Regions from separate parts of the Erwinia sp. AnSW2-5 genome, predicted to be linked through region 1. Evidence: riboswitches for the same ligand, from Rfam matches in the RefSeq annotation. Region 1 holds a riboswitch; each other region holds the start of a gene.

Region 1 (4,590 bases):
CAGATGGTTCGCCTGACCGGTCAGGTCGGCGCTGGCATGGTAATCCACCCCGTCTTTTTTAAAGTCGTTATTGCGCAAATAAGCCCACAGCACGGTGACCAGCCCCAACTCATGAGCGCGTTCAAAGGCGGCAGAGACCTCTTCAATCTGACGTCGTGACTGCTCCGAACCGAAATAGATGGTCGCCCCGACGGCAACAGCGCCGAGGTTAAACGCCTGCTCAACGCTGGCGTACAGCGTCTGGTCATACTGGGTGGGATAACTCAGCGTCTCGTTATGGTTGAGCTTGACCATAAACGGGATGCGATGTGCGTAACGGCGTGAGACCGAGGCCAGCACACCATACGTGGAGGCCACGCAGTTACAGCCCGCTTCAATCGCCAGTTCAACAATGTTTTTCGGGTCGAAGTAGAGCGGGTTCGCGGCAAAGGAGGCGCCCGCCGAATGCTCGACGCCCTGGTCTACGGGGAGGATAGAGAGGTAACCTGTCCCGGCTAAACGTCCGGTGTTGTACAGGGTTTGCATATTGCGTAAAACAGCCGGGGGACGATTATTATCGACCATCACCCGATCCACATAATCCGCCCCTGGAAGATAGAGGTTGTCCGCTGGAATAGTCATGCAGCGATGTTGCAAAAGAGAGTCAGCTTCTTTGCCCAATAACTGTACGATGTCCGTCATGATAACTCCTGTTAAAATGTGAGGGGGCCATCAGATGGCCCGCTGGTCAGTTTCTCTGACCTCAACAGGGTGGACCCAAAACCGTCATTAAGGCAAATTGCTGACTCCATTTTTCAGAACGAACCGCACTAAAAAGCGCAGATCAGCGTGGTCACCACCATTGATGAAAATGATGCACCGGGCCGTGCCCGTGGCCAACTTCCAGCGAGTCCGCCTGCTCAAGCGCCCCTTGCAACCAGTGTTTGGCCGCCTGAACCGTGGAGACCCAGTCGTCATGTCGCGGACGCAGTGCCGCCAGCGCCGCCGATAGCGAACAGCCCGTACCGTGCGTATTGCGCGTATGAATACGAGGCGCAGTAAACCGCTGCTCCCGCTGGCGGGTAAATAGCCAGTCCGGGCTTTCCGATTCGCTGAGATGCCCGCCCTTCATCAGTACCGCCTGGCAACCCAGCGCCAGCAGCGCCCTGCCCTGTTCACGCATCTCAACCTCATCGCGCGCCGGATCGCAGCCCAGCAGCGCGGCAGCTTCCGGCAGATTAGGCGTAATCAGGGAGACCTGCGGTAACAGACATTCGCGCAGGGTGGCGACCGCCTCAGCGGAGAGCAGCGGATCGCCGCTTTTTGCCAGCATCACCGTATCCAGCACCACCCAGGGCACCAGGGTGTGTTTCAGCCGTTCAGCCACCACCTCAACGATGGCGCTCTCGGCGAGCATGCCAATTTTGATGGTATCGATGCGCACATCCGACAGCACGGAATCCAGCTGCGCAGCAACGAACGCCGGTTCAATGCGATAGACCGACTGCACGCCCGTGGTATTCTGTGCCACCAGCGCGGTGATCACGCTGGTGCCATAAGCCCCCAGCGCAGAGAAGGCTTTCAGGTCGGCCTGGATCCCGGCGCCACCGCTCGGGTCCGTCCCGGCAATGGTCATGGCGTTAACCCGTTTCATACCCGCGCCTCCGGGTTCAGTTGATACAGTGCATCGAGGAACGCGGGGATAAAGCTACCCGGTCCCTGCGCTGCGGCGGCTGCGCGCTCTCCCGCCAGCGCCACCACGCGGCAAGCGCTGGCGACATGCACCAGGCGGTCACCCGGCAGCGCGGCAAACCCGGCCACCACCGCGGACAACGCACAACCGGTGCCGACCACGCGGGTCATCAGCGGGGACCCGCCGCTGACGCTGAGCGTGCGCACGCCATCGGTGACAAAATCCACGTCTCCGGTCACGGCCACCACCGCGCCCGTTTCAGCCGCCAGTACTTCGGCTGCCTGCAATGCCGCCGTTGACGCATGCTGGCTGTCAACGCCGCGCCCGCTGACCGCCTGTTTTGCCAGTGCCATAATTTCCGACGCATTGCCGCGTATCGCAGCAGGTTTCAGTAGCAGGAGTTGATGACAGAAGGTGGTACGGAAATCCAGAGCACCAACCGCCACCGGATCTAATGTCCAGCCCCGTCCGGCGGCATTAGCCGACTGAACGGCGGCCAGCATCGCCTCACTGCGGCTGCGGGTCAGCGTACCGACGTTCACCAGCAGCGCATCGGCAATGGCACTGAACTGCACGGCTTCGTCTGCATCGATCACCATCGCCGGGGAAGCCCCCAGCGCCAGCAGCACGTTGGCGGTAAAGGTCTGTACCACGTCGTTGGTCATACAGTGGATCAGGGGGGATTGCTGTTGAAACAGCGTCAGGGAATGGGCAACATCAGCGTGGCTCAGGTGTTCAGGTTGGATCATGTTTGCTCCCAACCGGCGATCAAGAAGGCGATGCCGGTCGGGCATCTGACTTCCCTACGCTGGCATTATCCAGTTCAGGTTATGCGGGTTTGTCTCAGCCGGTTCCGGTTAAGGAAGGGCACCCCGAGTCATTAATCGTTTTTTGTTCTCAGTTATGCACTGAGAGAGCGACAGAATAAGGGAGCAGCAGCGGGGTTGTAAACTCATTTGCCCACCCTAGCCCTGCTCCGACACTAACAGCGCCAGGGTATCCGGCTCCAGCGCTTTGAAGATATGTTCGCGATCGGCGGGATAACAGATGTAATCGCCAGGTTCCAGCGTTTCAGGGGACTCTTTCGGTCCCACCAGCGCCCGCCCCTGGGTGACAATAATATGCTCCACAGATCCAGCAAGATGCGGCTGCGACAGGCGCTCAGTACCCGGCTCGGCCATTAACAGATAGATATCACGGCGTGCGCCCGGCGGGCAGCTGGCCAGCAGGATCGCCTGATAGTCCGCTTCTCCGGCTGAGACCTTCATCCCTTCCCCGCGCCGTATCACCTGGGTCTGATTACCTGCCGGTTCGAGCAATTTCGCAAACGGAATATTTAAGGCCACGCACAGCGCCCATAACGTTTCCAGGCTGGGGTTGCCGTTGCCCGCTTCCAGCTGCGAAAGCGTTGATTTGGCGATATTTGCTCGTCTGGCGACTTCAGCCAGCGAAAGCCCGGCCAGCGTGCGTTCCCGAATCAAACTGTGTGCAATTATCGCAATGGGCTGTGTCATCTCTCACCTGGTCGTTCGTTAAAACGAACGAAACGTTCGTGTTGACCCAAGTTTACTCTGCGTTCATTATAATGGCAATTTTGTTCGCCATGGTAAAACGCTTATGATTGCCCGTCATTTTCCATCGCTCAGTGCGGATACGCGCAAAGCCATTTATCTGATCTGCCTGGCGGTTGGCGTGGTCGGCATCTCTTATGGCTCTCTGGCAACCGCCTATGGCTTCCCGCTGTGGGTGCCGCTGTTCTCCAGCCTGTTTGTGCTGGCGGGGGCTTCCGAGTTTATGTTTATTGCCATCATCGCTGGCGGCGGAAATCCACTGGCGGCTGCCGTGGCCGGGCTGCTGGTTAACGCGCGGCACTTTCCTTTTGGCATTGCGGTGCGCGATCTGGTCGGCTCGCGCCTGTCTTCGCTGCTCGGGTGCCATATTATGAATGACGAAAGTGTGGTGTTTGGTCTGTCACAATCCAGCGCGCAGCAGCGCAAAGCCGCCTTCTGGCTGTGTGGCCTCGGCGTGGCCTTTGTCTGGCCGATGGGGGCGCTGCTGGGCAGCGTGATGGGGAAGTTTCTGCCCAATACGCAGGCCATCGGGCTTGATGCGGTGTTTCCCGCCATCATCCTGACGCTGGTGCTTCCGGCACTGAAATCGCGCATCACATTGACGCGCGCCTCCTGCGGTGCCGCGCTGTCGCTGCTGACGGTTCCCTTTACACCTGTTGGGTTACCCGTGCTGTTCTCCCTGGCAGGCCTGCTGGCGAGGAGGAAATAATGCCAGACACCACACTGATTATCGGCGGTATTGTGATGCTGGCCGCAGGCACCTGGCTGATGCGATTTGCCGGGGCCACGCTGGGTAACCGTATGGCGCTGTCTGAAAATGCGCGCAAGCTCTTGTCCGATGCGGCCACCACGCTGCTGTTTGCGGTGGCGCTGGGAAACACCTTTTACGAAGGTGTCCAGTTTGCGGGCATCGCACGGGTGGCCGGTGTGGCTGTGGCGCTACTGCTCGCCTGGCGTCAAACCCCGCTGATCCTGGTGATCCTCGCTGCGGCACTGGTGACCGCCCTGTTGCGCTTAGCCGGGATCCCCTGACGCATAACTGTACGTTATTTTATTCATCAAAGATGACGTGTTTGCGATAAACTCGGCGCCGTTGCCACCCGGCGTTTATGTTGCAGGCGTTTCCCCATGAAAAAAGTTTCCCCCATGAATATCCGTCTTTTTACCGAAGCGGATCGACCATTCTTACGCACGCTGTTTCTTGCCTCGCGCAAAGCCAACTGGACCTGGCTGGATGACAGTCAATGGCAGTTAGAGGATTTCGACCGGGTGACGCGGGGCGAGCGCGTGCTGGTGGCGGAAGAAGACGGCCACCGCATCGGATTTGCCGCTGTCCTGGATAACGAT
Region 2 (4,590 bases), on a different contig from region 1:
TCCTCTGATTTCAGGGTATCGGCGCGATGATACAGCTCACCGCCACGGTGACGAAACTCGTCAGACATTTGTGCCATACCGATTTCAATCGGCCGGGCTTCGGCTTCCTGACGTGCGGCGTATTCCCGAACTTCCTGGGTAATCTTCATTGAACAGAATTTTGGTCCACACATCGAGCAGAAGTGTGCCACTTTACCGGATTCCTGCGGCAGGGTTTCATCGTGATAAGCCCGGGCAGTGTGCGGATCGAGGGCGAGATTAAACTGATCTTCCCAGCGGAATTCGAAACGTGCTTTCGACATGGCGTTATCACGAATCTGCGCTCCGGGATGGCCTTTCGCCAGGTCGGCGGCATGGGCGGCGATTTTATAGGTAATCAGCCCCTGTTTGACATCCTCTTTGTTCGGCAGGCCGAGGTGCTCTTTGGGCGTCACGTAACACAACATCGCGCAGCCAAACCAGCCGATCATGGCGGCACCAATACCGGAAGTAAAATGGTCATAACCCGGGGCAATATCTGTCGTCAGTGGTCCCAGCGTATAAAACGGAGCTTCGTGACAGTGCTCAAGCTGTTCCGTCATATTGACGCGAATCATCTGCATTGGCACATGCCCAGGGCCTTCAATCATCACCTGGACGTCATATTCCCAGGCGATTTTGGTCAGTTCACCCAGCGTGCGCAGTTCTGCGAACTGCGCTTCATCGTTGGCATCCTGAATGGAACCCGGGCGCAGGCCATCGCCCAGCGACAGCGACACATCGTAGGCGGCGCAGATCTCACAGATATCGCGGAAATGCTGATAGAGGAAACTCTCTTTATGGTGAGACAGGCACCATTTCGCCATGATTGACCCGCCGCGCGAAACGATGCCGGTCAGGCGTTTGGCCGTCATCGGCACGTAGCGCAGCAGCACACCGGCATGAATAGTAAAGTAATCAACGCCCTGTTCAGCCTGTTCCAGCAGTGTGTCGCGGAAAATTTCCCAGTTAAGATTTTCTGCCACACCGTTCACTTTTTCCAGTGCCTGGTAGATAGGCACTGTACCAATCGGCACCGGACTGTTGCGCAGGATCCACTCGCGGGTTTCGTGAATATAACGCCCGGTGGAAAGATCCATCACCGTATCGGCTCCCCAGCGCGCTGACCACACCAGTTTTTCCACCTCTTCTTCGATGGAGGAGCTGACCGCTGAATTGCCGATATTGGCGTTAATTTTCACCAGGAAGTTACGACCGATAATCATCGGCTCCGATTCCGGGTGATTAATATTGGCCGGGATAATGGCGCGGCCTGCGGCCACTTCCTGGCGAACGAACTCGGCAGTGATATTGTCAGGCAGATGTGCGCCAAAGCTATGACCCGGATGCTGTTGCAGTAACACGTCACCGCGAATTCGCTCCCGCCCCATATTTTCGCGCAGGGCAATGTATTCCATTTCCGGGGTAATCACTCCCAGCCTGGCATAGTGCATCTGAGTGACACAGCGGCCTTCCAGCGCCCGACGTGGGCGTGGCACATTGTCAAAACGCAGATGATCCAATCCTTCATCCGCCAGGCGCAGCTGGGTGTAGGCAGAGCTGAGATCGGTAATCTGTTCGGTATCACCACGTTGGATGATCCAGTTGCTGCGCAGCGGGTTCAGCCCTTTGTGAACATCAATCGTCGCCGCCGGATCGCCGTAAGGGCCGGCGGTATCGTAGACGGGTATCGGCTCATTCGCTTCCAGCAGTGGCTCGTCTTGGCTGCCGCCTACCGTAGTGGGGCTGAGTTGGATTTCACGCATGGGTACGCGGATATCCGGCTGCGAGCCGGTCAGGTAAATGCGTTTTGAATTGGGAAAGGCGGTGCCCTGCAGGGAGTCGATAAACTGCTGTGCTTCTGCACGCTGTTCGCGACGAGTAGTTTTTTTTCCAACGAAAGGTTTTTCAACGGTAGACATAGCAAGTTCCTGATAATAAAACGGAAGTTTGCTTGCCTGGAGGCGGGAGTAATGAGAACGATGTGAAAAAACACGGTATCACACCGTAATAGCTGATTTACTCTTGTTCCCTTCGCAGGTACTAACCTGATCAGGTTCCGCGGATCCCGAATTAACGGTCTCAGCCCTTGTGGGCACTCCGACAAGATGGCGATTGGCTGACTGGCAACAAGGCCAGTATTTCAATCCTGTAAAGGGCAAGGTACGCCTCGTCCTAACCCCTCAAGCATAAAGGGGCTTTTTGGAAACTACAAGAAGTTCACATTCTGATAACGGATCAGGCAGGACGAGCAAGCGAACACGCGTTAGCAGTGCTCTGATTATCATGGTTTTTTTCTAAAGCCAGCTTGATGAATTTATCCTCCAACGTAAATCGAGCCTCCAGTGCTTCACCGACCTGTGATAATACCCGCTGAAATTCCACACAGTTATTATCATCAATGGCTGTTTCCAGATGCGAATCATAAATCTGCATTATCTGATCGGTATTGGCTTTTAAAGAGGGGTAGATTAACGAGGCCTTCGCCAGTTGATCTGTGCCTTCCAGCTCCTTGATAAAGCGTTCGTAGACGGTGAAATGGCCAGTGGAAAGGTAGTCCACCAGATGCTGGCAGAACGTATCCAGCGCGTTTTCATCGAGCGTCGTCAGCGTTTCCTTGTTAGGCTTAATGCCAGCCATTTGGTAATAGGTAACCAGCAACTGCTTGCGTGAGCGCAGGCAGAAGTCTACCAGCTCACTGCATCCGCCGACGCGCGCGGTGAGGACTTCTAACTGGTTAAGCATGTTCAACTCCGTGAATGTTATATTTTAACGTCTGACCTCAATCCAGTCTTTAAGCTGAGGATGATGAGAAAAATGATGGAACAGGAAATTTTAAGCGTAGACGCTGGCTGGTGGGTTGTCAGCCAGGAACATAAAATTTGGTTACCAAAAGGTGAGCTGCCGCATGGTGATGCAGGCTCATTGGGTCTGACAGGGCGATCAGGGGCGCCGATTGGGGAGTGGCAGGGCGAAAAGGTGTGGCTGATCCGCGGTACGTTTCCCCAGGAAATGGGATCGTTACGCCAGCTGCTCGATCAAGAGACGGGCCTGTTCCAGCTTGCCGGGCGTGGTATTCAGTTATCAGAATTCTATCGTTCACACCGCTGGTGTGGCTACTGTGGCCATGAAATGCACCACAGCAAAACAGAGTGGGCATGTCTGTGCGGGCATTGTCGGCAGCGTTACTATCCGCAAATTGCACCTTGCATCATCGTTGCGATCCGCCGGGGCGAAGAGATCCTGCTGGCACAGCATACGCGGCATCGTAACGGGATTTTCACGGTATTGGCTGGCTTTGTCGAGGTGGGGGAAACCCTTGAGCAAACGGTGGCACGTGAGGTGATGGAAGAAAGCAGCATTAGTGTGAAAAATTTGCGCTATGTCTCTTCTCAGCCGTGGCCATTCCCCCAGTCACTGATGATGGCGTTTATGGCCGACTATGCGGGTGGCGAGATCAACATTGACCCTAAAGAACTGCTGTCCGCTGGTTGGTATCGTTATGATGCGTTGCCACAGTTACCGCCGGCAGGAACGGTGGCGCGTCGGCTAATTGAAGACACCGTTGCGATATGTCGCGCAGAAGCTGAATAATACATTTTTGGATATTTTTTTCTAATAAGTGTTTTTTAGCGATATATTCTCCTGGTTCATTGCGCTGTGAATCAGGAGTGCTATAAATTCCTATGAATATTACAAACAATATAAATAAACACGACTTTATATCTTCGTGGGATTAAAATACCATGGCGTGCAATAAACGAGGCCGCTTATCAGATTGAAAGTGGTTCGATTAAAATTATTAAAAAAGAGTGATATTTTCACCCGTTCATCTTACGGGTGTTCTTTTCTGTTGGCGTTTATTTAATTTGGTGCTGCTTTCCAGAAATGGTTTCTGGATAAAGGTGACTCGATCACGTCTTCAGCTTAATGATGACGTCAGCGTTTGAGTCTTCTGCATGATGTTCCGTACGTTGTGAGTGAATACAATGTCTGAGACGAAAAAACACTGTTATCTGTGGGGGATCTGGTTTTGCTGGGGCATGAGTATACTTGCCTTTGTACTATCAATCAGAACGACTTTATTCATCTCTCTGGGTGTTATGGCATGCCTGATTATGCTGCTAGCCATCCCCTTTCTATACAAAACAAGGACGGTTAAAAAAATGTTTAATTTCAATCGCAATGCAGAGCCTAAATCCAGTGATAAATTATCCTCACCGGTCAAGCTGGAACAAAATGTTCCGCCACTTCCCCCTTCGTATGATGACACTAATACGAAAGAAACACTCATCTCTATTGGTACAGTATTACGGGGTGAAATAACCAATGAAAACAATATTTCAATCAATGGCGTTGTCGAAGGCGATCTGACCAGCCAGAAAATAGCGCAGATTGGTAAGGAAGGTCAGGTCATAGGGACAGTAAGGTCCGTTAAGCTGGTGGTCAATGGCCTGCTGAAAGGAAGCTGTTATGCCAAAACAGTCATTATTATGTCGCGTGGCAGAATTGAAGGTGAGGTGTTCGCCACCGAGTTCTCCATTGAGAAAGGTGGCGTATTTATAGGAAACT
Region 3 (4,590 bases), on a different contig from region 1:
TCCGATAAACAACATACGCACATCACGGCTCTTCCAGCCGCTGATATCAGTGATCGGCACATCAGCTGTCGCGGCCGGTGCGCGCGGCACCGACGGCAAGGTAAACCAGACTAACGCCACGCAGACCACGAACAGCAGCGCCGCTAAAAGAAACATGGCGGTAAAACCATAGTTCAGCGCAATGGCAAAAGAGAGCGGCGGCCCAATCACCCACGCCAGCGACAGCTGGGCGCGCATCACCGAACTGAACATCACTGCTTCACGGGCAGAGCTGTCAGCATATTCGCGTGCCAGGGCAAAAATTTGCGGCATCGCCACGCTGGCGACCGCAGACAGGAAAACCCCGGCGGTGATTAACGTCAGATAGTGACGATTGAAGGCGAATAACAACGCGTTACCTATCGCCATCGCGCAGCAAAACAGGATCAGCATGCGACGATCGCCACGGCTGTCCGAACGTTTGGCCAGCAGCAGGCTGACCACAATTCCCGCCACCGCATTCACCGTATAAAACAACCCAACCCAGAAGGGACGCACTGCCACCTCACGGCTCAGAAACAGGCTAAGCGTGGGGGCCTGCAACGCACCGGCAATGCCGACCATAAAAGAAACCGCCATAAAAGCCAGATAGATCGGATGAATACGGCGGCGTTGGTGCGATTTCATGACTGATGCCTCGACTGGCTGGAATAAGAGAGAATACACACGAAGCTTAAAAGAAAACCGACGAAAAAAGCCAGCGGCTTACCGCTGGCTGGTGAAAAGCACCATACTCAGAAACAGGGCTTACGCCGCTGTAAATGATTGAACGCCATTCCGAAGAATGCCTCCCGCTCTTTCATCTGCTGCCATTATCGCCGTAATATAAGGCAGGAAAAACAGACAGCTTTTAACACAGGGTTCCTCTTTTATGTCCTCACCCCGTTTACAGCAGCAATTTATCCGGCTCTGGCAGTGTTGCGACGGCCAGCCTCAGGAAACCACGCTTAGCGATCTGGCGGTACAGCTCAGCTGTTCACGGCGACATATGCGTAACCTGCTGAATGCAATGCAGGATCAGGGCTGGCTGGAGTGGCAGGCAGAGGCAGGACGCGGTAAACGTTCCCGCCTCACCTTCCGTTACACCGGGCTGGCGTTACAGCAGCAGCGGGCAGAGGACTTACTGGAACAGGACCGCATTGACCAGCTGGTGCAGCTGGTGGGAGATAAAAACCGCGTCCGTCAGATGCTGCTCTCCCATTTAGGCCGCAGTTTCCGCCAGGGGAAACACATTCTGCGCGTGCTCTACTACCGCCCGCTGCTGAATCTGCTGCCCGGTACGCCGCTACGCCGCTCGGAGACGCACCTCGCGCGGCAAATCTTCAACGGGCTGGCACGGATAAATGAGGAAAACGGGGAAATCGAGCCGGACATTGCCCACCACTGGCAACAGATCTCCCCGCTGCACTGGCGGTTTTTTTTGCGCCCGGCCATCCACTTTCATCACGGTCGTGAGCTGGAGGTCGAGGACGTCATTGCCACGCTTGAGCGCTTAAAAGAGCAACCGCTGTTCAGCCACCTCGAACGGATTGAATGCCACACACCCTGGACGCTGGATATCCATCTCAGCCAGCCGGATAACTGGCTCCCCTGGCTGCTGGGCAGCGTCAGTGCCATGATCCTGCCGAAGGAGTGGCCGCATATGCGTAACTTTGCGCGTCAGCCGGTGGGCACCGGAGCCTACGAGGTGGAACGCAACCAACACAGTCAGCTGCGCATTGCCGCTTTTGATGACTACTTTGGCTATCGTGCGCTGATCGATGAGGTCAATATCTGGGTGCTGCCGGAGATCAGCGACGAACTGGTCTACTCCGGTGTCAAACTGCAAAGCGAAAGCACCGATGAGAAATCTGAAGAGAGTCGCCTGGAAGAGGGCTGCTATTTCCTGATGTTTGACCAGCGTTCGGCGCACGGACGTAACGAGCAGCTGCGCCGCTGGATCAGCACCATTTTCAACCCTATCGCCCTGTTGAACCACAGTGGCATTGCCTATCAGCGCTACTGGTTCCCGGCCTACGGCCTGCTGCCGCGCTGGCATCATCGCCGCGATATGGCGATTGCCGAGAAACCTGCCGGGCTGACCTCGCTGACCATCACCTGGTACAGCGATCATATTGAACACCAGGGCATCGCCAACGCGCTCGGGCCAATCCTCGCCGCGCACGGTGTTGAGTTGATCACGCAGGAAATCGATTATGAAAGCTGGTATCGCGGCGAAGCCGAAAGCGATATCTGGCTGGGCAGCGCTAACTTTACCCTGCCGCTGGAGTTCTCCCTGTTTGCCCTGCTGTATGAGATCCCGCTGATGCACCACTGCGTGCCCACCGACTGGGAAAGCGACGCACGCGCATGGCGCGAGCAGAAGCTCCCGCTGGCCGACTGGAGCAAGCAGCTGATTGAGAGCAACTTCCTGCACCCGCTGTTCCACCACTGGCTTCTGCTGCACGGACAGCGCAGTATGCGCGGGGTACGCATGAACACGCTGGGCTGGTTCGACTTTAAATCAGCCTGGTTCGCCCCACCCGAATCATGACGCTTTCGTAACAAAGACGAAACCACTAGAATGAGCCGTTCTCAACGGGGTGCGGAAACCCTGCAGTGCCGGATCTATGCCTGCGCAGCGCGTTTTCGCTGAGATAAAACCCGTCGAACCTGACCCGGATCATACCGGCGTAGGGATTTGAGAGTGTCACTGACTCAGATCCTTTGCGCATACCTTCAAGGAACGCAAAGTGTTGAAAAAATATTTACCCCTGCTGGTGCTGTTTTCCCTGCCTGCCCTCGCAGCCAAAGAGACCCTGACGGTTTACACCTACGACTCCTTCTCTGCCGAGTGGGGACCGGGGCCTGCCATCAAGAAAGCTTTTGAAGCCCAGTGCAACTGTGAACTGAAATTCGTGGCGCTGGAAGACGGCGTATCGTTGCTAAACCGGCTGCGCATGGAAGGCAAAAACAGCAAAGCGGACGTGGTGCTGGGATTAGATAACAACCTGCTGGATGCGGCAGAAAAAACCGGACTGTTCGCCGCCTCAAACACCGACACCTCCCACAGTACCGTTCCCGGCGGCTGGAAGAACACCACGTTTGTCCCTTATGACTACGGCTGGTTTGCCTTTGTTTATGACAAAACCAAACTGCAAAACCCACCGAAAAGCCTGAAAGAACTGGTAGAGAGCGACCGCCCGCTGAAAGTGATCTACGAAGATCCGCGCACCAGCACCCCAGGCCTTGGCCTGCTACTGTGGATGCAGCAGGTGTTTGGCGATAAAAGCCCGGAAGCCTGGCAGAAGCTGGCAAAGAAAACCGTAACCGTCACCAAAGGCTGGAGCGAGGCGTATGGCCTGTTCCTCAAGGGTGAAAGCGACATGGTGCTCAGCTATACGACCTCCCCCGCTTATCATCTGATTGAAGAGAAGAAAGATCAGTACGCCGCCGCCAACTTTAGCGAAGGCCACTATTTGCAGGTGGAAGTCGCCGGTCAACTGAAGGCCAGCAAGCAGCCGAAGCTGGCACAGCAGTTTATGCAGTTTGTGATGACTAAACCGTTCCAGGATACCATCGCCACCGGCAACTGGATGTACCCGGCCATCAGCACCACGCTGCCTGCGGGCTTCACTACCCTGACCGTACCCACCACCTCATTGCAATACAGCCCACAGGATGTGGCCACACAGCGCAGCAGCTGGATCAGTGCATGGCAACGCGCCGTCAGCCGCTAATTCCCGGCTGGTTAGTGCCCGGCTTGCTGGCCGCGCTGCTGTTGGTCAGCGTGGCCTCGCTGGCGTTTTTTGCCCTGTGGCAGAATGCGCCCGCGACCGACTGGCGCGGCCTTTGGCAGGATAGCTATCTGTGGCACGTGCTGCGCTTCTCCTTCTGGCAGGCACTGCTCTCTACGCTGCTCTCGGTGCTCCCGGCGATCCCGCTGGCCCGCGCCCTGTACCGCCGCCGCTTCCCTGGCCGCAGCACGCTACTGCGGTTGTGTGCCATGACGCTGGTGTTGCCGGTACTGGTGGCGGTATTTGGCATTCTCAGCGTATATGGCCGCAGCGGCTGGCTGGCGCAGCTGTGCGCCCTGCTTGGCATCGACTACACATTCTCGCCGTATGGCCTGCAAGGCATCCTGCTGGCCCACGTCTTTTTCAACCTGCCGCTGGCCACCCGCCTGCTGCTCCAGGCACTGCAACAGATCCCCGGCGAACAGCGGCAGATTGCCGCGCAGCTTGGTCTTCGTGGCTGGGCGCATTTTCGCATCGTTGAATGGCCGTGGCTGCGGCGCCAGATCCTGCCCGCCGCCGCGCTAATCTTTATGCTGTGCTTTGCCAGCTTTGCCACTGTGCTGTCGCTGGGCGGCGGTCCGCAGGCAACCACCATTGAGCTGGCTATCTTCCAGGCACTGAGTTTCGATTACGATCCCGGGCGCGCGGCCTTGCTGGCGCTGTTACAGATGCTGTGCTGTCTGGGCCTGGTGATGCTCAGCCAGCGCCTGAGTAAAGCGATCCCGGCGGGCAGCGACAGCCTCGGCGGCTGGCGCAATCCGCAGGACAGCGGCCG
Region 4 (4,590 bases), on a different contig from region 1:
GATAGCCTGAAAAAGGCCACCACCAGATTGATAGAGATGCAGGATGAGTATAACAATCAGCTGATTGCCAGCACGATAATGCTGATTAGTGTCCTTTCCTTGCTGGCCGTCATTATCGGCCTGGTGACGGCCTGGACGATTACACGCAAGATTACGCGCCCGGTGAGTGAAAACCTTGCGCTGGCTCAGCGTATCTCCAGTGGCGATCTGACCGCCCATATTACCCCGACCTCAAAAGATGAGCTGGGTGAGCTGACGGAAACCATGGAGGTGATGAACACACAGTTATGCGATATGATCTCTGGCATACGTGAAAGTGTCAGCCACTTAGCCAGTGCTTCCTCACAGATTGCGGCAGGTAATACGGATTTAGCCTCCAGAACGGAGCAACAGTCCGCTGCCGTAGTAGAAACCGCCGCCAGCATGGAAGAACTAACCTCAACGGTGCATCTCAACGCAGAGAATACTTTGCAGGCCAGCAAAATTGCTGCCAGCGCCAGCAATCATGCCAGTAAAGGAGGGCAGATCGTCAGTGAGGTTATCAGCACCATGAATGGTATTGCCGCCAGCTCACAGGAAATTACTGAAATTATCAGTGTGATTAACGGCATTGCTTTCCAGACCAATATCCTGGCGTTGAATGCCGCCGTCGAAGCCGCCAGAGCCGGTGAGCAGGGACGAGGTTTTGCCGTGGTGGCCGGTGAAGTCAGAACGCTGGCGCAGCGCAGTGCGGATGCGGCAAAACAGATAGCATCACTGATCAACGAGTCCGTCACGCGTATCAGCATTGGCACTGATTTGGTCAGCAAAGCGGGTGAAAGCATGGAAGATATCGTCACTTCCGTCAGTCATGTCAGCCAGATTATGGATGAGATTTCTACCGCCTCGAACGAACAACGTCAGGGCATAGAACAGATCAGCGTCGCGATAACAGAGATGGACTCAACCACCCAAAAGAACACCTCTCTGGTTCAGGAATCCTCCGCCGCAGCCCTTTCTCTTGAGCGGCAGGCGCAGAAGCTGAGTGAAATGGTTGCCATCTTTAAGATCAACGCCAGCGCGGTGCATAATGGGCAGGTCGTTGTCGAAACGGAAAGTGAAAGGCACCTCCTCACTCCGGCCAAAAAAACTAAAGCCGCTGAGGAAGAGTGGATAGCGTTTTAACGCTGACTGGCAGAGAGCATAAACAAGGCTCACCCGGATAATGGGTGAGCCTTTTCATTTCATTGCCCGACTATTCGCGCCAGCCCAGGCCCGGTGCTACATGCTTGAGGATCGCCTCAATAGTGTGCGCACAGTAATCCACGCCCAACTGGTTCGGCACGGTTAACACTAGCGTGTCGGCTTCAGCAATCGCTTCATCCTGCGCCAGTTGCTTGATCAGCTGGTCCGGCTCGGCGGCATAGCTGCGGCCAAAGATGGCGCGGGTTTTCTCATCGAGGTAACCCACTTTGTCCCCTTCTTTGCCGCTGTTGCCAAAGTAAGCACGGTCCATATCATTCACCAGCGCAAAAATACTGCGGCTCACCGAAACGCGCGGGGTGCGCGTATGCCCGGCGGCTTTCCAGGCTTCGCGGTAGGCGCGGATCTGAGCCGCCTGCTGGATATGGAAGGGTTCACCGGTTTCATCATCTTTCAGGGTTGAACTTTGCAGGTTCATACCCAGCTTCGCTGCCCAGACGGCGGTGGCATTGGAACCCGCTCCCCACCAGATGCGGTCGCGCAGCCCTTCAGAGAACGGCTCCACGCGCAGCATGCCCGGCGGGTTCGGGAACATCGGCTGCGGGTTCGGTTTGGCAAACCCTTCGCCACGCAGCATATCCAGCAGCACTTCGGTGTGGCGGCGCGCCATATCAGACTCGTTCTCACCTTCCGCTGGCTGGTAGCCAAAATAGCGCCAGCCGTCGATCACCTGCTCAGGGGAACCCCGGCTGATCCCCAGCTGTAAACGCCCACCGGAGATCAGATCCGCAGAACCGGCATCTTCCGCCATATACATCGGGTTCTCGTAGCGCATATCGATCACCCCGGTGCCGATCTCAATACGGCTGGTTTTTGCCCCGACGGCGGCCAGCAGCGGGAACGGTGAGCTTAACTGGCGGGCAAAGTGGTGCACGCGGAAATAGGCACCGTCTGCGCCGAGTTCTTCAGCGGCAACCGCCAGATCAATCGACTGCAACAGCGCATCGGCAGCCGAACGGGTACCGGACTGCGGCGACGGCGTCCAGTGGCCGAAAGAGAGAAATCCAATACTTTTCATGGGGTTTTCCTGTGGGGTGAAACAAATGACGATTGATTAGCAGTATATACCCAAAATAATTCGAGGTGCAGGAAGGCGGCAAGTCCGCAAGTCCCCAGGAGCATAGATGACTATGTGACTGGGGTGAGCGGGTGCAGCCAACGCATCTGCGGCTCGAAGTATGGCGGGTGGATTGTAATGAAAAATGAAATCCCGTATAAAAGAGCCCTCCGAGGGGTGTCCTGTAACGGGCTGAGATGGTGAAAACCGAACCCTTTGAACCTGATCTGGGTCATGCCAGCGAAGGGACGGGTTGGCAGTGACTTCTGCCCTGTTCACACCTCCGCGTGCCCGGATCTCCACTTAAGTGAGGGGATTCAGTGTCTAAAACCATTCAGTCAGTTGATTTCAGCCAGGGTCTGTACGGCCGTTTACGCCAGCAGGCGGGGAACGACTGGCAGGACTATGTTGCGCACCCGTTTATTCAACAACTCTCACGCGGCACATTGCCCGAAAACGCCTTTCGTCGTTATCTGACGCAGGACTATCTGTTCCTGATCCACTTTGCCCGCGCTTATGCGCTGTTGGTAAGCAAGCTGCGCACGCTGCCGGAAATGCGTGCCGCGACCGCCTCGCTGAATGCCATCGTGGCAGAGCTGCCGCTGCATGTCGGTTACTGCGAAAACTGGGGGCTGAGCGAAGCGCAGATGATGCAGGAGCCGGAGGCGGCGGAGACCATGAATTACACCCGTTACGTGCTGGATATCGGTCACTCGGGCGATGCGCTGGATCTGCTGGTGGCGCTGCTGCCGTGCGTGGCGGGTTACGCGGAGATTGGCCTGCGCCTGCTCAATGCCCCTGACACGGTGCTGGAAGGCAGCCCTTACGCGTCGTGGATCCGCAACTACGGCGATCCTGATTATCTGAACGGCGTTCGCGCTGCCCTCAGTTTACTGGAAACCGTCGGTCAGCAGCGCGGTGCCGAAAGCCGCTTCAGCGAACTGTCGGCGATCTTCACCACTGCCACGCGCCTGGAGTCGGCGTTCTGGCAGATGGGGCTGAATGCGGTACAAAGCGCATGAACCCTCCCGGCATTGAGGTGCGCGATCTGACGCTGTGCTTCGGCCCGCGCCAGATTTTCGACCGCCTCAGTTTTGATATCCCGGCCGGGCGCTTTGTTGCCCTGCTGGGGACCAGCGGCAGCGGCAAGACCAGCCTGCTGAAGATTATCGCCGGGCTGGCAGCACCAACGTCCGGCAGCGTCTGCGGCAGCGATGGTCTGCCACTGCCTGGGCGCATCGCCTATATGGGGCAGAAAGACCTGCTCTATCCGTGGCTGTCGATCAGCGACAACATCACGCTGGGGGCGCGTCTGCGCGGGGAGAAGGTGGATGCCGCCTGGGCCGATTATCTGCTGGAACGCGTCGGGCTGCACGGGCACGGCAACGATCGCCCTGCGGCGCTCTCCGGCGGTATGCGCCAGCGTGCAGCCATTGCCCGCACGCTGTATGAAAGACGCCCCATTGTCCTGATGGATGAGCCGTTCTCCGCGCTGGATACGCTGACGCGGGCAAAAATACAGACGCTGGCCGCCGAACTGCTGGCCGATCACACCGTGTTGCTGATCACCCATGACCCGATGGAAGCCTGCCGTCTGAGTCATCACCTGCTGGTGCTGTCGGGTTATCCTGCCGGGATCGATGACAGTCATACGATTGGTGGCCAGCCGCCCCGCGCCCCGGACGATGCCGACCTGCTGAAAAGCCAGGCCGACCTGTTGCAGCAGCTGCTGAGGGCCGCAGGATGAACGGAAAAATAGCCACCAGCCTGCGCGGCGTAATCATTTTTCTCGGGCTGCTGCTGCTGTGGTGGCTGGCGACCCTGAGCAATATTCCCGCTTTTCTGCTGCCGTCACCTGCCGCCGTCGCCCGCGCGCTGTGGGATGGCCGCGACTTCCTCGCATATCACAGCCTGATTACCGCCTCGGAAGTGTTAATCGGGCTGGTGCTGGGCGTATTGCTGGGGTCGCTGCTGGCCATCGCGATGATCTTCTCCCCCCGCCTGCAACGCTGGCTGATGCCGCTGGTGCTGACCAGCCAGGCCATTCCGGTGTTTGCCCTCGCGCCGCTGCTGGTGCTGTGGTTTGGCTTTGGCATCAGCGCCAAAGTGGCAATGGCCGTATTGGTGATTTTCTTCCCGGTCACCTCCGCCTTCTTTGACGGGCTGCGGCGGGTGAATCAGGACTATCTGGACCTTGCCCGCACGATGGGCGCTTCACGCTGGGCGCAGCTGCGCCATATCCGCTTGATGGCGGCGCTGCCCGCTTTTGGCTCCGGCCTGCGTATGGCGGC

The links. Region 1 has a riboswitch for thiamine pyrophosphate ahead of thiM (hydroxyethylthiazole kinase). Riboswitches for the same ligand answer to the same signal wherever they lie in the genome.
Region 2: linked by a shared signal. The riboswitch ahead of thiC (phosphomethylpyrimidine synthase ThiC) and the one ahead of thiM (hydroxyethylthiazole kinase) in region 1 are both predicted to bind thiamine pyrophosphate.
Region 3: linked by a shared signal. The riboswitch ahead of thiB (thiamine ABC transporter substrate binding subunit) and the one ahead of thiM (hydroxyethylthiazole kinase) in region 1 are both predicted to bind thiamine pyrophosphate.
Region 4: linked by a shared signal. The riboswitch ahead of ACFL9S_RS11575 (TenA family protein) and the one ahead of thiM (hydroxyethylthiazole kinase) in region 1 are both predicted to bind thiamine pyrophosphate.

Annotation. Positions count from the first base shown of each region.
Region 1 is NZ_JBJGXA010000011.1:254,719-259,308, reverse strand. Features, by position in the region: gene fbaB (class I fructose-bisphosphate aldolase) at 1-681, opposite strand, end outside; gene thiD (bifunctional hydroxymethylpyrimidine kinase/phosphomethylpyrimidine kinase) at 833-1,633, opposite strand; gene thiM (hydroxyethylthiazole kinase) at 1,630-2,421, opposite strand; TPP riboswitch at 2,456-2,557, opposite strand; gene ACFL9S_RS10525 (helix-turn-helix domain-containing protein) at 2,638-3,186, opposite strand; gene ACFL9S_RS10520 (AzlC family ABC transporter permease) at 3,290-3,952, shown strand; gene ACFL9S_RS10515 (AzlD domain-containing protein) at 3,952-4,275, shown strand; gene ACFL9S_RS10510 (GNAT family N-acetyltransferase) at 4,390-4,590, shown strand, end outside.
Region 2 is NZ_JBJGXA010000006.1:7,360-11,949, reverse strand. Features, by position in the region: gene thiC (phosphomethylpyrimidine synthase ThiC) at 1-1,940, opposite strand, end outside; TPP riboswitch at 2,031-2,131, opposite strand; gene rsd (sigma D regulator) at 2,257-2,763, opposite strand; gene nudC (NAD(+) diphosphatase) at 2,839-3,612, shown strand; gene ACFL9S_RS06805 (polymer-forming cytoskeletal protein) at 4,008-4,590, shown strand, end outside.
Region 3 is NZ_JBJGXA010000037.1:23,929-28,518, reverse strand. Features, by position in the region: gene ACFL9S_RS21050 (MFS transporter) at 1-666, opposite strand, end outside; gene sgrR (HTH-type transcriptional regulator SgrR) at 911-2,572, shown strand; TPP riboswitch at 2,608-2,736, shown strand; gene thiB (thiamine ABC transporter substrate binding subunit) at 2,772-3,758, shown strand; gene thiP (thiamine/thiamine pyrophosphate ABC transporter permease ThiP) at 3,734-4,590, shown strand, end outside.
Region 4 is NZ_JBJGXA010000012.1:80,013-84,602, reverse strand. Features, by position in the region: gene ACFL9S_RS11585 (methyl-accepting chemotaxis protein) at 1-1,164, shown strand, start outside; gene ACFL9S_RS11580 (LLM class flavin-dependent oxidoreductase) at 1,235-2,260, opposite strand; TPP riboswitch at 2,463-2,565, shown strand; gene ACFL9S_RS11575 (TenA family protein) at 2,632-3,321, shown strand; gene ACFL9S_RS11570 (ABC transporter ATP-binding protein) at 3,318-4,046, shown strand; gene ACFL9S_RS11565 (ABC transporter permease) at 4,043-4,590, shown strand, end outside.